Regions from separate parts of the Ancylobacter sp. G4_0304 genome, predicted to be linked through region 1. Evidence: predicted binding sites of a transcription regulator. Region 1 holds the regulator's gene; each other region holds the start of a gene.
What was found. Region 1 encodes LexA, which represses DNA repair genes until DNA is damaged. Its sites were predicted from a motif close to TGTTCNNNNTGTGTTCNG; they were not measured.
Positions count from the first base shown of each region.

Region 2: a site for LexA is predicted at 1,420-1,437, ahead of VRZ77_RS03865 (ImuA family protein). Genes of this name have one in related genera too.
Region 3: a site for LexA is predicted at 1,528-1,545, ahead of ruvC (crossover junction endodeoxyribonuclease RuvC). Genes of this name have one in related genera too.
Region 4: a site for LexA is predicted at 3,527-3,544, ahead of ssb (single-stranded DNA-binding protein). Genes of this name have one in related genera too.

Region 1 covers NZ_JAZDRM010000032.1:28,744-33,842, forward strand. Annotated here, with positions in the region: gene VRZ77_RS17010 (hypothetical protein) at 1-844, shown strand, start outside; gene VRZ77_RS17015 (Com family DNA-binding transcriptional regulator) at 977-1,168, shown strand; gene VRZ77_RS17020 (DNA-methyltransferase) at 1,144-1,863, shown strand; gene lexA (transcriptional repressor LexA) at 2,138-2,833, opposite strand; gene atzF (allophanate hydrolase) at 3,071-4,897, shown strand; gene VRZ77_RS17035 (GntR family transcriptional regulator) at 4,942-5,099, opposite strand, start outside.
Region 2 covers NZ_JAZDRM010000004.1:122,183-127,281, reverse strand. Annotated here, with positions in the region: gene VRZ77_RS03870 (Y-family DNA polymerase) at 1-716, opposite strand, end outside; gene VRZ77_RS03865 (ImuA family protein) at 631-1,383, opposite strand; gene VRZ77_RS03860 (AAA family ATPase) at 1,556-4,186, opposite strand; gene VRZ77_RS03855 (helix-turn-helix domain-containing protein) at 4,186-4,953, opposite strand.
Region 3 covers NZ_JAZDRM010000004.1:24,309-29,407, forward strand. Annotated here, with positions in the region: gene VRZ77_RS03415 (sulfite exporter TauE/SafE family protein) at 1-7, opposite strand, end outside; gene VRZ77_RS03420 (DMT family transporter) at 387-1,316, shown strand; gene ruvC (crossover junction endodeoxyribonuclease RuvC) at 1,559-2,083, shown strand; gene ruvA (Holliday junction branch migration protein RuvA) at 2,097-2,714, shown strand; gene VRZ77_RS03435 (hypothetical protein) at 2,711-3,154, shown strand; gene ruvB (Holliday junction branch migration DNA helicase RuvB) at 3,151-4,188, shown strand; gene VRZ77_RS03445 (TetR/AcrR family transcriptional regulator) at 4,436-5,068, shown strand.
Region 4 covers NZ_JAZDRM010000003.1:142,088-147,186, reverse strand. Annotated here, with positions in the region: gene gyrA (DNA gyrase subunit A) at 1-1,128, opposite strand, end outside; gene VRZ77_RS03070 (MarC family protein) at 1,396-2,022, shown strand; gene VRZ77_RS03065 (DUF2306 domain-containing protein) at 2,032-2,430, opposite strand; gene ssb (single-stranded DNA-binding protein) at 2,822-3,388, opposite strand; gene VRZ77_RS03055 (hypothetical protein) at 3,608-3,799, shown strand; gene uvrA (excinuclease ABC subunit UvrA) at 3,866-5,099, shown strand, end outside.

The DNA of each region.
Region 1 (5,099 bases):
TCTGATCTTCCCGTACGCTGGCTATGCGGAGAGCGGCGTCTTCCCGCTTGGCGCGTTCAAGGTGCAGGGCTGGCAAACCGGATGGGAGCCGGGCGCGGTCGAGGCCATGACCATGACGGCCCGTGCTGCCACCTATACCGGCCCGGTGAAGGCCGGCGGCGCCCAGCACTGGGATGACACCACGCTCGGCGCGATCCTGTCAGATACCGCCCGCGCTGCCGGTCTGACGCTGGCGATCGACCCGGCGCTGGCGGATATCGCAATCCCTTACGCACTGCGATGGGAGGCCAGCCCGATCGATTTCGCCATGCGGCTCGCCGCCGAATATGGCGGCGTCGGAAAACCCGCCGGCGAGAGGTTCTCGGTCGTGCGCCAGGGCGCCGGAACGGATGCGAAGGGCGCGGCACTACCTGTCATCCGCGTCAACCGGCTCGGCAGCGGCGGATGGAGCGTCGAGGGCGAGCCGCGACCCCAGCAAGGCACCGTGGCGGCCAGTTGGCATGATGCCGGCGGCGGGCGCCGCGAGAGCGCGCAACAGGCGACGGGCCGTCAGGGACCGACGCATAGCCTGATCCACCCACGGGCCACCGAAGCCGAGGCGGAAGCCGCGGCGGCAGCGCGGGCGCGTGAGCTCAACATGTTCACCGGCAGCGGCTTCTTCATCGCCGAGTTCGATCCCACCTTCTCTGCCGGTGCCATCGTCGTGGCCAGCGGCTACGGCGAGGGAGTCGACGGCCAGTGGCCCAGCGAGCGGATATCGACCGAATGGCGGAAGGGCGACGCGGTGATGAGCACGATCGACGTGACGCAGAAACCCGAGGGCGGAGAGGAGGAAGACGAGTGACGGGGTCCGGCTTTCGCCGGCGCGGGGCTTAGTTTGCGACCATGACCCGCGAGCAGTGCACAAACATGACCGCCACCCCGCCCCGTGCTCTGGCGAGCTGGGCCGAGGTGCAGCATGTGGACTTAAAATCGCGTGAAGGACATAAGATGCCGATGCGGCGCGCTGCTGTTTCGCGCCGATGCTGGCGCCCTCCGGGGCGCTGTCGAGATCAAGTGCCGCCGATGCGGCACGCTCAATTCGTTGAGGCCAATCGAGCCCACCACCGAGCGCCGCGAGCGTCAGTCCAATGGAGACGACGCATGCGGTATCACCGCGAAACAATAGGTCGCGCGACCCTCTATCTCGGCGACGCTCTGGAGATCCTATGCGAGCTTCAGCCTGGTTTCGGTGCTGTACTGACAGACCCGCCTTATTCCTCGGGCGGGGCCAGTCTTTCAGCCCGGACTCAGCCGCCCTCGGCCAAGTACCAGTCCAGCGAGCATCGCGGGCTTTATCCTGAATTCATGGGCGACACCCGTGACCAGCGTTCCTATCTCGCCTGGTCTGCGCTGTGGCTCGGTCGCGCGCGCGAACTAGTGCGGCCCGGCGGGATCTGCGCGACCTTCACGGACTGGCGGCAGCTTCCGGTCACCACCGACGCCATCCAGTGTGCCGGATGGATCTGGCGCGGTGTGGTGCCTTGGGACAAAACCGAACGGGGTCGGCCGCAGCAGGGCCGCTATCGCGCGCAGGCGGAATATGTGGTGTGGGGGACCAACGGCGCCCGGCCGCTCGCCGGCCCGGTGGCTCCAGGCGTGTTTCGGGTGCCGGTGCCAGCACAAAAGCACCACATTGCAGGAAAGCCCGTCGATCTGATGACTGGGCTTCTGAGCGTGATGGATGGCCCGGTGCTGGACCCGTTCATGGGCTCTGGCACGGTCGGCCTCGCCTGCGCGGAACGCAGCCTTGACTACGTGGGGATCGAGGTGAGCGAGGAATACTTCGAGATCGCCTGTCGACGGCTTCGTGAAGGGGGCTAGAATGGCGCTTCAAGCGCTGACATCTGATCCTTCGCAGACTGACATTCGATTTTTCGCGCTACAGGAGAATACCCCCGCACATTAAGGGCTCTGGAACTAGATAGCGGGAGCGCTTTCGCTTCGATGAGATCAGCCAGCAGATCGGCCAGTTCTCCAACCGACGACCTTTGTGCACGACCTCCACAGCCACATCCGGCGACGCCCACTGGCATACGGCGTCAGCGGCGCGCCGCTTCCGGTAATCGGACGATCCCCGCGGCGCGGCCGCGAGGCGTCAGTAGCGGCGGAACAGGCCGACCAGCCGGCCCTGGATGCGCACGCGGTCCGGGCCGAAAATGCGAGTCTCATAGGCGGGATTGGCGGCTTCAAGCGCGATGGAGGCGCCCTTGCGGCGCAGCCGCTTCAGCGTGGCTTCCTCGTCGTCGATCAGTGCGACGACGATGTCGCCTGTATTGGCGCTGTCGCTCTTGCGGATCAGCGCGAGGTCGCCGTCGAGAATCCCGGCCTCGATCATCGAATCGCCGCGCACTTCCAGCGCGAAATGCTCGCCCGCCGAGAGCATTTCCGGGGGCATGGAAATGGTGTGGTCGCGCGACTGGATCGCGGAGATCGGCGTGCCGGCGGCGATGCGGCCCATCACCGGGATCGGGATCGGACGGCCGCCATCCTCTTCGTTCTGCGGAGGCACGCGGCCGAGGCTACCTTCGATCACGCTGGGGGCGAACTGGCGCGCGGCGGCGCGCGGCGCTTGCGTCGCCTCGGGCAGGCGGATCACCTCCAGAGCCCGTGCGCGGTTGGGAAGCCGGCGAATGAAGCCGCGCTCTTCCAGCGCCGTGATCAGACGATGGATGCCGGACTTTGACCTCAGATCCAGCGCTTCCTTCATCTCCTCGAAGGAGGGCGGCACGCCGGTTTCCTTCAGGCGCTCATTGATGAAGTGAAGCAGCTCATGCTGTTTGCGGGTGAGCATAGGGCATTCGTCTCTTGCGGGAGGGCGGCGCCGAAGCGGATCGAGTCAGCGAAACAAATCACGAACAAACCATATCCGTTCTTTTTGTGTTCTACAATGGGTAAACAAATCGCCAAGCCCGCCGCGATCGCCCGTTCTTTTCTGCCGAGAAACGAGGCAGAGGCGCCTAATGTATGCAATGGCTCTCGCCATGCTCAAGTGGTATGCAATTCCGAAAGTGTCGTGTCGGGGGCGCCATTGATCGCAACTGTCGAGGAAATCGTCGCGGCTCACCGCGCCGGAAAGCTCCATCCGTCGCAGACCGTGGCCGACTGTCTGGCGCGCATCGAGGCACATGGCGATCCCGCCATCTTCACCGCCATCAGCACGCCGCAGGCCATTTCCGCCGCGCTGAAGGCGCTGGAAGGGATCGATCCCGCCACGCTGCCGCTCTATGGCGTGCCGTTCGCGGTGAAGGACAACATCGACGTCGCCGGCCTGCCCACCACCTGCGCCTGCCCGGATTTCGCCTATGACGCCACGCACGATTCCGGCGCCGTCGCCCGGCTGCGGCGCGCCGGTGCGATCGTCATCGGCAAGACCAATCTCGATCAGTTCGCGACGGGCCTGAACGGCACCCGCTCGCCCTATGGCACGCCGGTGAACGCGATGCGTCCCGATCTGGTGCCCGGCGGGTCGTCCTCCGGCTCGGCTGTGGCGGTCGCGGCGGGGCTTGTGCCCTTCGCGCTCGGCACCGATACCGCCGGCTCTGGCCGCGTGCCGGCGGGGCTGAACAACATTGTGGGGCTGAAGCCGAGCCTCGGGCTGGTCTCGACCAATGGCGTGGTGCCGGCCTGCCGCTCGCTGGACTGCGTGTCGGTGTTCGCGCTCAGCGTCGAGGATGCGCTCGCCGTGCTCGCGGCCATGGCCGGGCCGGATGAGAACGACCCGTTCTCGCGCCCGCTGCCGCTCGGTCCGCGCGGCGCTTTTCCCGCCCGTCCGCGCCTTGCCGTGCCGCGGGTGCGCGACCGCGTGAACTTCGGCGACCGGGTATCGGAGGCGGCGTTCGAGCGCGCCATCGCGCGGATGACCGAACTCGGCGCCAGCATCGTCGAAATCGAGATGGAGCCGTTCCACGAAACCGCGCGGCTGCTCTATGAAGGCCCGTGGGTGGCCGAGCGCTTCGCCGCCGTCGGCTCCTTCCTCGAATCCCGGCCGAATTCCTTCGATCCGTCGGTGCGCACCATCGTCGAGCAGGGCCGGAACTTCTCGGCGGTCGACGCTTTTCGCGGCCGCTACCGCCTCGCCGAGCTGAAGGCGATCGCGGACAAGGTGCTGGCGGGATTCGACGCGCTCATGGTGCCGACCATGCCCACGGTCTACACCGTGGCGCAGATGCGCGCGGACCCGATCCGGCTCAACAGCCATCTCGGCGTCTACACCAATTTCGTGAATCTGCTCGACATGTGCGGCCTCGCCGTGCCGTCGGAAATCCGCGACGATGGTGCCCCGTATGGCATCACATTGCTGGCGCCGGCCGGGCGCGACGCGCATCTGGCGGCGCTGGGCTCGCGCTTTCATGCCGCGAGCGGGCTCACCATGGGTGCCACCGGGCGTGCCCTGCCGCCGGTCTCGCAGTCCCCGGCGCGGGCGGCTCCTGGCTTTCTGGAGCTCGCGCTGTTTGGCGCCCACCTTTCCGGCCTGCCGCTGAATGTTGATCTGCTCGCGGCCGGCGGCATGCTCGTGCGCCCTGCGCGCACCAGTGCCGACTACCGGCTCTATCTGCTGCCGGAAGGCCGCGTGCGGCGCCCGGGGCTGCTGCGCGGCCGGCCTGGCAGCGGCGCGCCGATCGATTGCGAGATCTGGGCGCTGCCGGCAGCCGCTTATGGCCGTTTCGTCGCGGCTATTCCCTCGCCGCTCGGGCTGGGAACGGTCGAGCTGGAGGATGGCGGGCAGGTGAAGGGCTTCGTGCTGGAGGCCGTCGCCGCCGGCTCCGCCCGGGATATCACCGCTTTCGGCGGCTGGAAGGCTTTCCTGGCGGACGAGGTCGCCAAGCGCAATGCCGCCAGTTATGCGCGAGGATGAGGGCGTTCGCCTGCGCGTTTAAAAGTAAAATATATCTAATGATATCAAATGGTTTGCGCGTATTGTTCATACGCGTCATGAACAATCGAGATGTGACTTCGCATCTCGCTTGAAGCCGAATCCCGGTCGCCGCGCTGGATTGCGGTGATCACGCGCTCATGCTCGGCATGCGACAGCGACAGGCGGCCCAGCGCGTGGAACT
Region 2 (5,099 bases), on a different contig from region 1:
AGATCGACCGGCCGGACCGGCTCGATCGGCTCGGCCGCCTGGCCGAGGGCTTGATCGATGCGGCGGCCGATTTGGGGGCCGAAGCGCAAGGTGAGCGGCGCCCGAGGCTGCGCGAGAAGGTCGCCGACCGTATCGAAACCGAGTGTCCGCAGGGCGGCGACGGTGGACGCGGCGATGCGCAGCGCTGCGAGCGGCAAAGGCTCCATTATGGATGCGCCATGTCGGTCCGGTGCGATCTGCGGGGCATAGCGGGCCAGAGCGTGCGCAGCGCCCCAGGTGTCGGCGATCGCGCCCCGAGCCGCGATCCCGGACATGGCAAGCCGGCCGATGAGGCCGTCCAGCATCGCACTTTCGCCGCCATGGAGATGATCGGCGCCCGTCGAGTCGATGATGATCCCGTCCGGCGGATCGGGAGCGACGACGGGAGCGTATCGGAGGAGCCAGGCCGCGAGCCGGTCGAGCGCCTCGGCGTCGCCTACCGGGTCGGCGTCCTGCACGATGAGTCCGGGCGCCAGGACCTGGGCCTTGGTGACGGGCATGCCAACGCGCAGGCCAGCAGCGCGGGCAGCGGCGTCAGCCGCCAGCACCACCCGCCTGTTCCCGTCGCGGCCAATCAGGACGAGCGGCGCCTCAGCCGGAGGCGCCGCGTCGCCAGCCTTCCGCCGTAGCCGGTCGGTGGACCAGCTCGGCAGGAAGAGCGAGACGACCCGTGTCATCGCACGCCTCCACTTCGAAATCTGCACTTTCGCCCGCGCGAGCGCGGATCAGTTCGACCAGCCAGCGGGCTCGACCCACGCCCGGAACGGGAAGCGATGTCGAAGGCAAAGCGGAGACGCGCCAGCGCGTCATCGCCGCTGTAGGCTGGCCGAAGTCTGTAGCCTCTGTCTGTCGCCGCCAGCGTCGCAGCGCGATCCCGATCGATCCGGTGCCTTCGGCCGCCAGTTGCAGGCGCCGCGAGGCGGTCATGGAAAGTCGGGCCACTTCACCAAGGACGGCGCCCAGGCCACCGTGGCGCAGGCCTTCCTCCATGCAGGCGAGCACGGTCTTGTCGTCGCCGGCTTCGAGATAGATCACGCGATCGGATGCAAGGCCTGCTTGGGCGATCGCTGGCGCGAAGAGGTCGGGGCGCGTGATGCACCAAAGGATCTTGCCCTTCGTGCGGGCGGCGATCCCGGCGCTGAAGAGGGCGGCAGCGGCTCCATCGATCGCGCCGTTGCCGCCGCCGGCGATCTCATGCAGGGCGCCGAGCGCGAGTCCTCCGCCGGGTAGGCGCGAGTCGACCTCGGCAATCCCGAAGGGGAGAACCGATTTGGCGCGCCGGCTGCGACCTTCGATCTTTTCGATCTGCGCGCGCAAAGACTCTATGGCGGGCTCGGGCCGCAAGCTCGTTCTTGACCTCCAAGGGCGGGTTCTTCGTCATGTTCGCTATTTGTTCTATCTTTCAGGAACGAGAGTCAAGCCCGGATCGGCGTGAGCGAGGGTGCGCGACACGGTTTTACTGTCTCGTGGCTATCTGAGCGCCGCTGGGCGGTCGAGGCGCATGCAGCGAAATCGCTTAAGCATAGGAGGTGACGGGAGCCTTGGCCTCCTTCTGGCGCTGCTGGATGCTACCTAGCCACGTCTCCAGTTTCACGACTTCGGCTATCAGATCGGCATGAGAAACAGTCTCAGGGTTCAGGGTTTCCGCGGACGTATGCATCTCTTCCGACAACCGGCCTCGCGCTGCTGTTACGGTCTTAACGTCGTCATCGCTGATGATCGCGAGCTTGAATAGACTGTTGCCCTTTATGGCGTTATCGAATCGAGCAAGGACCGGAAATACAAAGTCTGCGATGCCTTGATCCCAAGATTCTCGAAGTTGCTCGATGATGCCTTTGCAGAAGATAGTCCGCCGAGCATCCGGCCATGTATCAAATTGGTGCTTTGCTTCTTTCAGCTCCGAGCGCAGGGATTGCGCCAATTGTTGCGCTGATTTCGCCTTCATCGGCAGCTCTGACTCCACAAAGCCGGGTCGGCTCTGTTTGCGACAAACTGTCTGATACTGGATGGAGCGCGTTTTTGCGTCCGCTTCGCGACGCAACTCGAAAAGAAACGTCAGATCGTGTGTAAACACGATGACCTGCCGGTGCTCAGCCTCCTCTACAAGTCGCGCTGCTACCGCCCTGCGATGAATGTGATCGAGCGATGACATAGGGTCGTCGAACACAATACTGGAGTATTGTTTGGATGTGACAAGCTCGGCCAGGAATGCAGCGAGTGCGACGCAACGATGTTCGCCCTCGCTGAAAATCTCGCCCACAGGCTCATCAGGTTTCTCAACGAGACAAACTTGAAAATATGACACAGCATTCGAATCTTTGACTTTCCGAAGCTCGACCGGCATTCTAGCCAACTTGAGCTTATCAATCTCACGCGCGAATCGACCGCGTAAGGCGTTCGTAACAAGCTTGTCAGACAATTCCTTATTCTTAGTCGTAACGGATCGTTTTGCCGTATCCTTTGCGGCCTTGGTTATGATTTCGGCCTCTTTGCGCCTCTCAATCTCGGCTTTAATGTCCGCGAGTAGAGGGCCGAGTGCCTCTCGATCTTTCAGTTCTCGATATTCCTTCACCAAGGCAAGGTGCTCTGGGCTGTTTTGATCGGCTGACAGTTGAAGCGCACGACTCGCAAGGCGGACAGATAGCGCGGCGAGTGCAGTGGCTGGGAAGGCAGTGAGTTGCTCGGGAGCGGTCTTGCTACGGACGAAAGATCGAAGCCGCCAAGCCGCCCGCGTACTGCATTCTCTCACAACACCGGCAAGAGAGACGTCCCCGATCTCGGTCTCAATGAGGCTAACGAACTGGCGGCGGGCCGCAGCGCTCATATGCTTAGCGGCGGCTTGTTTTATCGCATCGCTATAGGCCTCTTCCGCGGCGTCTTCGTCGGCTTTTGTCGAGCCCTTAACGAACGTCTCGAACGTCACGAGGCGCTCAATCGCATCTTTTTCCATGGGCTGTTGGCAAAGCACGCACAACTCATCATGGCCCGTTGGATGCGGGAATGTCCTGCTCGGATATGCGATGCCATCGGAGTATTTCCGGGCGGCCTCCCAAAGAGCGCGCCATGTCGCCTTCCCCACGTCAGGAAGCGGCGAAGCGGCGAACAACGCGTCGGATGCCAATTTCGCGCTCTCGGCTTTGGTTTCCCAGTCGGATTTCAAGGAGGAGCGCATCGCAAACGCCGCAGGAGATGCCGTGTCGACCAGATTCTTGAGCTTGCCGATGCCATCATCAAGGCGTGCTTTCTGCGCGGTGATTTTCGCAGCGGCTCGTTTCGGTTCTTGTGCGAGATCGCTTTCCAGCGCGGCGAGGTGGGAGGTTTCCGCCTCTGACAATTGCGCCAGCAGGTCGAGCTGAGCGATGCTTGATTTTGTGGAGAGGCTGCGCACGAAAGCGCCGGCAGCGGTATCGGCACCAAGTTGGGGCTCTTTAATTGCCAGCGGCGTTTTCGCATTGATGGCGGCAAGCCGATCATCGAGCTTTGCCTTGACCTGATCACAGGCCGTAGCCAACGCTTCCAAGACACGCATTGGCTGGGGAATGTAGGCCACGGCGTTCGTCTTCTCGACGTGCACGTTGGCGCTTCTGGAGTCGAAAATGCTTATCGACGGAAGGTCAGCGTGGCTCGGCGCTTCCGGGCTCCATGCGAATTGATCCTCCGTGGCACCACGTAGGAACACAATGTTGGCGGTCTGCGGGGTAGCTGCCGCATCTTCCACGTCACGCAAGATCTTGTTGTTGCGGTCGCGTGTCCGGCAGGCGTGCTTCAGGATACGGACATAGCCAGATTTGCCTGACCCATTGTCGCCGTACACGATCGACAGTCCCGCCTGCGCGAATTCGAGTTTTTGATCGAAGGCCAGGGCATTGACGCCGGTTGGATTCTCGATACGCAACACGCTGACCGGTGCACCTAAGATACTTTGTGACGAGACATCTGCGTCTGACAACGGCGTGTGAGGCAGCGCTGGATCAAGGCAAATTTCGAGAAGTTCGTCGATCTCCTCGCTGCCAAGGATGCCGCTCTGAACAAGTCGGCGCAAAGCATCTCGTTGCCAAGCCGGACGCGTAGCAGACCAAGCAAGCACCTCGGCAAAAGCGAGGTTTTCGGTCAGCGTTTCTTCGTTGGTAGATTGAGCCTCAGCCATCAGCCTTTGCCACCTTTCTTGTCGGAGTCCCAGGCCGGGAGAATGAACGGCTGGCCATGGTCGATAGGAACGCGAATTGACGTTTCCCCCCACTCGGCGGGCGCTGCAAGCGCGATGATGAAGCGCGACGAGAGGTCGGCATATTCGCCTTCCGGCATGGGCGTATGTCGTTCGGGCAAGCGGCGGAAAAGATGAGTATGATAGACCCAAACGTCATTGCCCCTGAGCAAGACCAAGAGCTGCTTGATCCGGCGGCGAACGGCGATTTCTTCGCTTGGGGCCACCTTCTCTAGGATGCTCCGGACGGACCACGTTAGGCCGTCCAAAATGCCGATCAGCTCTTCCGCGTACTCAGCCGCCTCATCCGTCAGCGAGATCATAATTTCGCAAGCGAAGTCGTTCGAGCTGTTTGCCTGCTTGAACAGCAGACCTTCATCCATCGTCACATTTGCGAGGTCGTAGTCGTACCGGGAAACCAAACGCTCTTCGCGCATCTCAGCAATGACAGCAGAGAAAACCTCGCCGGCGCCCGCGGTCTTTGATTGAGTGGCATCACAAGGAAACGAGATTTGCTCCCGGCGGACGTTCAAAACCTTCGCAAGTCGGTCAAGAACGTCTACTGGTACAGGCGCATTTTTGTTTTCGATCTCGCGAAGCGTCCGTTCGCTGACCCGAACCTCATAGGCCAATTCTTTCTGTGTCGAGACACGCTCGGCGTTGGTGCGGAGCCTCTTTATTTGGCTTCCATCGGGGGTAACTTTCTTCACTGTCGCCTCGGTTTGTAATTGTCGATTTAGGCACAGTATAACAGTCGACCTGCGAGTAGTCGGCAACAAACCGGCAGCTAACCGGCAAGCGCGCGGCAAGCCTGCGAGCGCGGCGGCTTTCACTCGCAGATCGATGCCCCAAAATC
Region 3 (5,099 bases), on a different contig from region 1:
AGGACATGACGGAAAACCACAGGGCGGCGACAAGCGGGCCGCGCGGCCGGCTTAATCCCCGCGCCGCGCCGGGTCAATCGCGCGCGGGGGCCTCCAGGCTGGCCGGGGCATCCGTCGCCGGGCTTGCCCGTTTGCAAAGTTCCATCAGCAAACGCGAACGTTCGGATTTGCAAAACTCGTTTGCAGGCGAGCGAAGCCGACCCACATAGTGCGGCAACGATACCGCCTGTGCAGCACTCCTCCAGACCCCGCTCTCGCGGCGCGATCGCCTGCCGGCGATGCTCCCGCCAGCGGGGCGCGGAGGTGTCTTTTCGCCCTCACGGCGACCCAGTCTCGCCGCGTCGCGGCACCCCTCTTTTCGCCGCCACGGCGGCTGGAATGCGACCATGACCACCACCTTGTCCCCTGCCGCGACCGACGTCGCGGCGCCGCCGTCCATGGCGGACCGCCTGACCGGCTATGCCTGCGCCCTGCTCGCCATCGCCATCTGGGGCGGCTGGATCGTCTCGACCCGTCATGCCGTCCATGGTCACCTGCCGCCCGCGACGGTCGGCTGGCTGCGTTTCGTGGTTCCCGCTGTGGTGCTGGCACCCGCCTGGATCAAGATCGGCCTGTGGCCGCGCCGCGAGGCGATGATCCCATTCGTGCTGTGCTTCATCGGCGCGGGCGGCCTGTTCTTCCTCACCGTCGCCACCGCCATGCGCTTCGTGCCGGCGGCCGATGTCGGTCCGCTGCTGCCGGGAACCATGCCGCTGATCGTGGCGGTGATTTCGGCGCTGGTGTTCCATGAGCGGCTTGGCAGCCTGCGCATCTTCGGCTTCCTCTTCATCGCGCTCGGCGTGCTGACGCTCGGCGGGCGCGGGCTGCTCTATCCGGAGGACGGCGCCTGGCGCGGGCATCTGCTGCTTGTGAGCGGCGCGGCGATGTGGGCCTGCTACACGCTGGCCTTCCGCCGCACCGGCATGAAGGCGACCGCCATCGTCGGCATGATCGGGCTGTGGTCGACCATCATCCTTACCCCGGTCGGCCTGCCCGGCGTGATCTCTGCGGTGCAGGAGGGCTATGGCCGCGAGGTGCTGATCCAGCTTGTGGTGCAGGGCCTGTTCTCCGGCGTGGTGGCGCTGGTGGCGTTCGGCATTGCCATTGAAAAGCTCGGCTCCTCGCGCGCGGCCGCCTTCACCGGGCTGGTGCCGGCGCTTGCGGCGGCGATCGCGGTGCCGGTGCTCGGCGAGCACCCGGACATGGCGGCGGTGGTCGGCGTCATCGGCACCGGCATCGGCGTGATGCTGGCGAGCGGCGCGTTCCGGCGGGGCTGACCCCGCCGGCTACGGCGATCGTTCGGCGCGGGCGTGCCACGGGCCGCTCCCGCGGTCGGCGGTGGTGAACCGCAAACGCGTTCCCGACGCGGGGATGGTCGCGCACGCCTCGCCGGAATGGCTGGCGTGCTCGCAGCGCCGCTAACCTCGCATTAACCATCCGCCCGCTCCGTGGCGAAGTCGCGGCGCAAACTTCTCCCGTCGCTCTAGTCGTTCGCCCTTTGTTCGGCTAACCCGGAAGCATGGCACAGCGTCCGATTCGCATTCTCGGCCTCGATCCGGGCCTCCGCCGCACCGGCTGGGGGGTGATCGAGGCATTGGGCACGCGGCTCAGCTTCATTGCGTGTGGCACCGTGCTGCCGCCCGAGGACGGCTCGCTGGCCGAGCGGCTGGCGCAGCTTCACCGCGAACTGTCCCAGGTCATCGCCGCGTTCACGCCCGACGAGGCGGCGGTGGAGGAGACCTTCGTGAATGTGAACCCGGCCTCGACGCTTAAGCTCGGCCAGGCGCGCGGCGTGGTTCTGCTCACCCCGGCGCTGGCCGGGGTGCCGGTGGCCGAATATGCCGCGTTGCTGGTCAAGAAGACCGTGGTCGGCGCCGGGCGCGCGGAAAAGGGACAGATCCGCATGATGATGAAGGTGCTGCTGCCGCAGGCCGATTTCACCACGGATGATGCCGCCGACGCCCTTGCGGTCGCGGTCACCCACGCGCAGCATCGCGGCATGGCCGCGCTGAAGGCGGCGACATTGAAGGCCGCGGCGTCATGACCGGTGCATATCGATGATCGGGAAGCTCAAGGGCACGGTGGATTCCTATGGCGAGGATCATGTGATCCTCGACGTCCACGGCGTCGGCTATCTGGTGCACTGCTCGGGCCGCACCTTGCAGGCGCTGGCGCCGGTGGGCGAGGCGGCGGTGCTGTTCATCGAGACCTTCGTGCGCGAGGACATGATCCGGCTCTACGGCTTCGCCTCCCAGGCCGAGAAGGCGTGGTTCGGCTTGCTGCAGAATGTGCAGGGCGTCGGTGCCAAGGTGGCGCTCTCCGTGCTCTCCGTGCTCTCGCCGACCGAACTCGCCAATGCGGTGGCGCTGGGCGACAAGGCGATGGTTGCGCGGGCAAATGGTGTCGGGCCGAAGGTCGCTGCCCGCATCGTCGCCGAGCTCAAGGACAAGGCGCCGGGCTTTTCCGATGTCGACCCGGCGGTCGCGAGCCTCGCCGGCGAGATCGAGCAGCGCCGCGCACCGGGGCCGGTGGCGGATGCGGTCTCGGCGCTGGTCAATCTCGGCTATGCGCAGGTGCAGGCCAGCGCGGCGGTAGCGGCGGCGTTCCGCGAGGCCGGAGAGGGCGCGGATACAGCGAAGCTGATCCGTCTCGGCCTGAAGGAGCTGGCGTCATGATGCTGCGCTTCCTCTCGCCCCGTGCGAGCGCCCGCGCGGCCGGGCCGCAATGGACCTGGCAGGCGCGCATCCCGGCGATGATCCTCGCCTATGGCGCGGTGGTGTTCTCTGTCTTGATCGCCGAGCGCATGATCCACAGCCCGCTCTCGGCGACCTATGCGTCGGCGGCGGTGGTGCCGGGCGGGATCGCCGCCGGCATTTGCGCCTTCGCCCTGTCGTTTTCGCCGCGCCGGCGGCTGCTTGTGCTGGCGGCGGTGGTGATCGTGGCGCTGGCGCCGCTCGGCTTCCTTGTCTTTGCCATCGATTTCGGCGCGTTCACGCCAATCGTCAGGGACCGCGCGCCCCTCGTCGCCGCCATGCTGGCGGGCGGCTGCGTGCTCGCGACCGGCCTGCTGATCGGCGGCGGCGTGTTCCCGGCGGCCGAGGAGGCCCGCCGATGAGCACCAAGCGGCTGGTGGCCCCCGACAAGCGCGAGGAAGACCTCGCGGAAGCCTCGCTGCGCCCGCAGAACCTCGTCGAGTTCGTCGGGCAGGAGCAGGCGCGCGCCAATCTCGACGTGTTCATCAAGGCGGCGAAGGCACGGGGCGAGGCGCTGGACCATGTGCTGTTCGTCGGCCCGCCGGGGCTCGGCAAGACCACGCTGGCGCAGATCGTGGCGCGCGAGCTGGGTGTCGGCTTCCGCTCCACCTCCGGCCCGGTGATCGCGAAGGCCGGTGACCTCGCGGCACTGCTGACCAATCTCGAAGAACGCGACGTGCTGTTCATCGACGAGATTCACCGGCTCAACCCGGCGGTGGAGGAAATCCTCTATCCCGCCATGGAGGATTACGAGCTGGACCTGATCATCGGCGAGGGGCCGGCTGCGCGCTCGGTGAAGATCCAGCTTTCCAAATTCACGCTGGTCGGCGCCACCACGCGCTCCGGGCTGCTGACCACGCCGCTGCGCGACCGCTTCGGCATTCCGATCCGGCTCAACTTCTACACGGTGCCGGAGCTGGAGCGGGTGGTGACGCGCGGCGCCCGCGTGCTCGGCATCCCGATCCAGCCCGACGGCGCGCGTGAGATCGCCCGCCGCGCGCGGGGCACGCCGCGCATCGCCGGGCGGCTGCTGCGCCGGGTGCGCGACTTCACGCTGGTCGCTGGGCGCGAGACCATCGATCGCGCGGCGGCCGATCATGCGCTCAAGGCGCTCGATGTCGACGGGCTCGGCCTTGACCAGATGGACCGGCGCTATCTCAGCGTGATCGCGCTGAATTACGGCGGCGGGCCGGTGGGCGTCGAGACCATCGCCGCCGCGCTCTCCGAGCCGCGCGACGCCATCGAGGAGATCATCGAGCCCTATCTGGTGCAGCAGGGCTTCATCCAGCGCACACCGCGCGGCCGGATGCTGACCGCCCATGCCTACAAGCATCTCGGCCTCGCCGTGCCGACCAGCCCGAACCAGATGCCCCTGTTCGACGAGGGCGGGGAGTAGATCGTCCGGGGCGCCGCGCCGATGGGCAGCGTCCGATCGTCGATGCTCCATCGTCCGGGGAAGGCTACCTCCGAGGGACAAGGCTGGGGTGAGGGGCGCTTCCCGATGACACCCGCCGCTCATACCTGCTTCATGGCTCGGCTCCGGTCATGGACGGCCTCGAAGCGCGCGGCCGCCTCGCGCAATCTTCACCCTCTCGCGCGGCAACCGTCGACGCCGCGCCCGCGCTGATGTAAGGGCTCCTCACATGAGTTGGTCCCGGAACGGAGAATCGCGCGGCTATCATCACGGCAACCTGCGGGAAGCCCTGATGCAGGCGGCGCTCGACCTGATCGCGGAGAAGGGCATGGCGGGCGCCACCTTCGCCGAGGCTGCGCGCCGTGCCGGTGTCAGCCCCGCCGCGCCCTACCGCCATTTCCGCGACCGCGACGAACTGATCGCAGCGGTCGCGGCCGCCAGCTTCGACCGGTTCGCCCGCGCGCTTCAGGACGGTTGGGCCGACGGCAAGCCGAACGTTGCGGAAGCCTTCGAGCGCATGGGCCGGGCCTATCTCGATTTCGCCCGCAGCCATCCGGCCGATTACATCGCCATGTTCGAATCCGGCATTGCCACTGAGACCCATGGCGAACTCCAGCTCGCCGGCCAGCGTGCCTTCGCCGTGCTGCGCGAGGCCGCCGAGGCGCTGGTGGCCGCGATGCCCGCGAGCGGCCGCCCACCGGCACTGATGGTGGCGCTGCACATCTGGTCGCTGGCCCACGGCGTCGCCTCGCTGTTCGGCCGGGCGGACGGGGCGCGGCGCAAGCTGCCGATGAGCCCGGAAGAGCTGCTGGAAGCCGGCTTCCTGGTCTATCTGCGCGGCCTCGGCGCGCCCGCCACCTAAAATTCCATTCGCGTCCTCTTGACGGAAATCC
Region 4 (5,099 bases), on a different contig from region 1:
GAATTTGGTGCGCCGGCTAACCACTTCCTCGCGGAAGGCGATGAAGGCGGTCAGCAGGTCGTGCAGCGTCATCAGCGCCGGCTTGCCGCCGTTCAGCGCCACCATATTGGCGCCGAACGAGGTCTGCAGCGCGGTCATGCGATAAAGGTTGTTGAGGACGACATCGCCCTGCGCGTCGCGCTTGACCTCGATGACGATGCGCATGCCCTCGCGGGAGGACTCGTCACGGATCTCGGAGATGCCCTCCAGCCGCTTCTCGCGCACCAGCTCGGCCATGCGCTCGATCATCGTCGCCTTGTTCACCTGATAGGGAATCTCGGTGATGATGATCGCTTCGCGGTCCTTGCGGATGTTCTCCACCGTGGCGCGCGAGCGCATCACGATCGAGCCGCGGCCCGTCATATAGGCCTGCCGAATGCCGCTGCGGCCGAGGATGAGCGCGCCGGTGGGGAAATCCGGGCCGTGGATGATGTCCAGCAGCCGCTCGACCTCCAGCGCGGGCTCGTCGATCAGCGCGACGCAGGCATCGACCACCTCGCCGAGATTATGCGGCGGGATATTGGTCGCCATGCCGACCGCGATGCCGCCGGCGCCGTTGACCAGAAGATTGGGGAACCGGGCAGGGAGCGCGGTGGGCTCCTGCTCGCGCCCGTCATAATTCTCCTGGAAATCGACCGTGTCCTTGTCGAGGTCGTCCAGCAGCGTCATTGCCGGCTTGGCCAGGCGCACCTCGGTGTAGCGTTCCGCCGCCGGGGGGTCGCCGTCGACCGAGCCGAAATTGCCCTGCCCGTCGATCAGCGGCAGGCGCATCGAGAAATCCTGCGCCAGCCGCACCAGCGCATCGTAGATCGCCTGGTTGCCGTGCGGATGGTACTTACCCATCGTATCGCCGGTGACGCGGGCGGATTTGTTATAGGCACGCTCGGGCGTGTAATTGTTCTCGCGCATCGAGAACAGGATGCGCCGATGCACCGGCTTCAGACCGTCGCGCACATCCGGCAGCGCGCGGGAAACGATCACGCTCATCGCATAGTCGAGATAGCTGCGCGAGAGCTCGTCGGTGATCGAGACGGGCCGGATGTCCGAGGGACCGCCGTCCTCCGGCTTAGAGGTATCGGAATCAGACAAGGAATCGACTTTCCGTGGTTGCGGAACAAGTGTGACTGTCTAGCCGATTCCGCTCCCGGACACCAGCCCGAGAGCGCTGGAACCTCTCAAAAAACGCCATTATTTTCAATGCGTTATAGCCGCTACTCCGAGAGGGCGCGCGAACGTGGCGGAACCGTGGCGTCGAGCCCTCCCGAAGATGCGCGCGGTGTGCTCTTCTGGGGCTGGCGCGGGGCTTGCTAAGTCCGCCCGGCGCGGGCCCGCATCGGGCCGCAAACAGGGGCCGACATGCTGGATTATCTGATCTCCGCCGCCATCACCATGCTGGTGGTGATCGATCCCATCGGCCTCGCGCCGATCTTCCTCGCGGTGACCGGCGGCCTCTCGCGCGAGGAGCGGCGAGTGGTCGCCTGGCGCTCCTCCGGCATCGCGCTCGGCATATTGGTGGTTTTCGGGGTGGTGGGCGCACCGATGCTGCACGCGCTGGGCATCACCCTGCCGGCCTTCCGCATTGCCGGCGGGCTGCTGCTGTTCACCATCTCGTTCGAGATGGTGTTCGGCCAGCGTCACGAGCGGCGCATCGATCCCGGCGAGACCATGGCGCGCGACAGCCTTTTGCGGAACCTCGCGGTGTTCCCACTCGCCATTCCGCTGATGGCCGGCCCCGGCGCCATCACCGCGATGATGCTGCTGGCCGGCGAGGCCAAAGGCGACCCGGCCAAGCTGGCGATGCTGTTCGCCATCACTGTTCTCGTGGTCGCCGCGAGCCTTGCGGTCTATCTCGCCGCCGAGCGGATGGACCGGCTGCTCGGCGTCACCGGCAACGCCATCCTCTCGCGCCTGCTCGGCGTGCTGCTGGCGGCGCTGGCAGTCCAGTTCGTCATCGACGGCATCCGCGCCGCCTTCCTGAGCTGACCGCGCGTCTCAATTGCCGAACACCACGGCATTCATGATCCGCCCCGGCCACAGGGTGAACAGCCCGGCCAGTACGAGGCCGCCCAAGAACAGGCCGCGCATGCCGTTCTCATGGCGCGTGATATCGCCCTGACGGGCGCGGTACACCGCCATCGGCAGCGCCCAGACCACATAGAGCGAGAGCAGATGGATCGGACCGAAAGGACCGATCCAGCGCATCTCATGGATCAGGAACGAGGAGAGCGCCACCACGGCCATCAACGTCGTCCAGGCCCAGCCCAGCGCGCGATGCGGCCCGGTGCCTTTCGGCGCCAGAAGCTGGAGTGTACCAAGCCCCAGCGCCGCCAGCGCCGCGAAGGCATGGATGCGGATCGGCAGCGACGCATCAAGCAAAGGCGCCAGCGTCATCAGATCCGTCTCCTTCTCACGACACTTGCAACGCTCACGACACTTGCAACGCTCACGACACTTGCACGCGATCCCGTCGCACCACCTCGAAAGCCGGATCGACGGGCTGAGTTCCAACCTCACCCGTCATCGTGCTCCCGCAATGCCGCCAACGAATGCGCGCCACCGGCCTGAACAGCATACCGGAGTGTCCCCGGCCTGAATGCCCTTGCCGACGGACCCTGCCGGCGATTGACACTGCTCGTTGACGCCCGCACCGGCGCCTCAGCCCGCTCCGCAGCGCTCGCCCGATTACCGCACCAGCAGAGCCGCACGCGCCGACGGCCGAGCCGTTCCGGTGGTGAGCACGCCCCGCCCCGCGGCGCACAGGCAGGCCGAGCAGGCCGCGCGATCAGAACGGGATTTCGTCGTCCAGGTCGCCGCCGCCACTGCTGCTGCCGCCACCGAAGCGCGAGCCTCCGCCCCCACCGCTCACCGCCGCCGGCTTGCGCTCGCCGCCGAACGACCGACCGGAGGAACCGCCGCCGAAGCTCTGCGAACCGCCCGAGCCGAAATCGCCCCCGCTGCTCGCGCCGTAATCGTCACCGCCCTCTGAGGCGCCGCCGCCACGGCTGTCGAGAATGGTCAGTTCGCCGCGGAACTGGCGCAGCACGACTTCGGTGAAATAGCGCTCGCCGCCGGACTGGTCCGTCGCCTTGCGGGTCTCGAGCTGGCCCTCGATGTAAACCTTGGTGCCCTTGCGCAGATACTGCTCGGCGATGCGCAGCAGGTTCTCGTTGAAAATCACCACGCTGTGCCATTCGGTACGCTCGCGCCGTTCGCCCGACGCCTTGTCGCGCCAGGTCTCCGAGGTCGCGATGCGCAAATTGCACACCCGCCCGCCATTCTGGAAGGTCCGCACTTCCGGGTCGCGGCCCAGATTGCCGACCAGGATCACTTTGTTGACGCTGCCCGCCATTCCGTCCTCCACAGCCCGTCATCCGCGCAAAAGCGGACCTGTCGCCATACCATAAACCACGCGCCCGCCCGACGCCCCTCCCGGCCCCGTGCTGTCCACATATTGGTCGGATGCGGCGGGGGAAAGGCGAAGGAAAATTGTTCTTGTTTTGTTCCTACCACCATGCTTATTTGCTGGCAACGGCAAATGACGCGGCTTTCACGCATTTCAGGCAGCACCATGCGACACGCTCCCGCCCGGTCTTTTAACGGCTCTCCCCTCGACACCCGCGCCCGTGCCGCGACGCTGCGGGCGCGCGACCATGCAACCGCCGACCATATGGGCGCCGCCTGCACCTTCGCCGCCGGCATGCTCGCGGCGGCGACGCTCGCGGTTGCGATGTTGCAAAGCGGCGCCGGCCTTCCTTTATAAGGGAGTGTCGCGCCGGGACGTTTCCGGCCGGCCTTCCCTTGCTCGTTCGCGAAAGAAGACATTCCAATGCAGGACCGCGTGGATCCGCCGCGTCGTGACGCCCGATCGATCGTCGTGCGGGGCGCACGCGAGCACAATCTCAAGAATGTCGACCTTGAGATTCCGCGCGACAGCCTCGTGGTGTTCACCGGCCTGTCCGGCTCCGGCAAATCCTCGCTCGCCTTCGACACCATCTATGCCGAGGGCCAGCGCCGCTATGTCGAGAGCCTTTCGGCCTATGCGCGCCAGTTTCTGGAGATGATGCAGAAGCCGGATGTCGACCAGATCGACGGCCTGTCGCCGGCGATTTCCATCGAGCAGAAGACCACCTCGAAGAATCCGCGATCGACCGTCGGCACGGTGACGGAGATTTACGACTATATGCGCCTGCTCTGGGCGCGCGTCGGCGTGCCCTACTCCCCCGCCACCGGCCTGCCGATCGAAAGCCAGACGGTGAGCCAGATGGTCGACCGCGTGCTGGCGCTGCCGGAGAAGACCCGGCTCTACCTGCTGGCGCCGGTGGTGCGCGGGCGCAAGGGCGAATACCGCAAGGAACTCGCGGAGTTCCAGAAGAAGGGGTTCCAGCGCGTCAAGATCGACGGCACCTTCCATGAGATCGCTGACGCGCCGGCGCTCGACAAGAAGTTCAAGCACGATATCGACGTGGTGGTGGACCGGCTGGTGGTGCGCGCCGACATTGCCAGCCGCCTGGCCGACAGTTTCGAGACCGCGCTGGGCCTTGCTGACGGAATCGCGGTGATCGAGTTTGCCGACGAGAAGGAGGAGAACGGCGAGGCCCGCCGCATCGTGTTCTCGGAGAAGTTCGCCTGCCCAGTCTCCGGCTTCACCATCCCCGAGATCGAGCCACGGCTATTCTCCTTCAACAACCCGTTCGGCGCCTGCCCAACCTGCGACGGGCTCGGCCACGAGAGCAAGATCGATCCCGAACTGGTGGTGCCGGACACTTCGCGAAGCCTCAAACAGGGCGCGCTGGCGCCCTGGGCGAAGTCCTCCTCGCCCTATTACGGCCAGACGCTGGCCGCGCTCGCCAAGCATTACGGCTTCAAGCTGACCGTGCCGTGGTCCGAGCTGCCCTCGCGGGCGCGCGATGTGCTGCTGTACGGCTCGGGCATCGAGCAGGTGACCTTCGTCTATGACGACGGCATGCGGGCCTATGAGACCACCAAGACCTATGAGGGCCTTGTCAACAATCTGGAGCGGCGCTGGCGCGAGACCGACAGCGACTGGGCGCGCGAGGAGA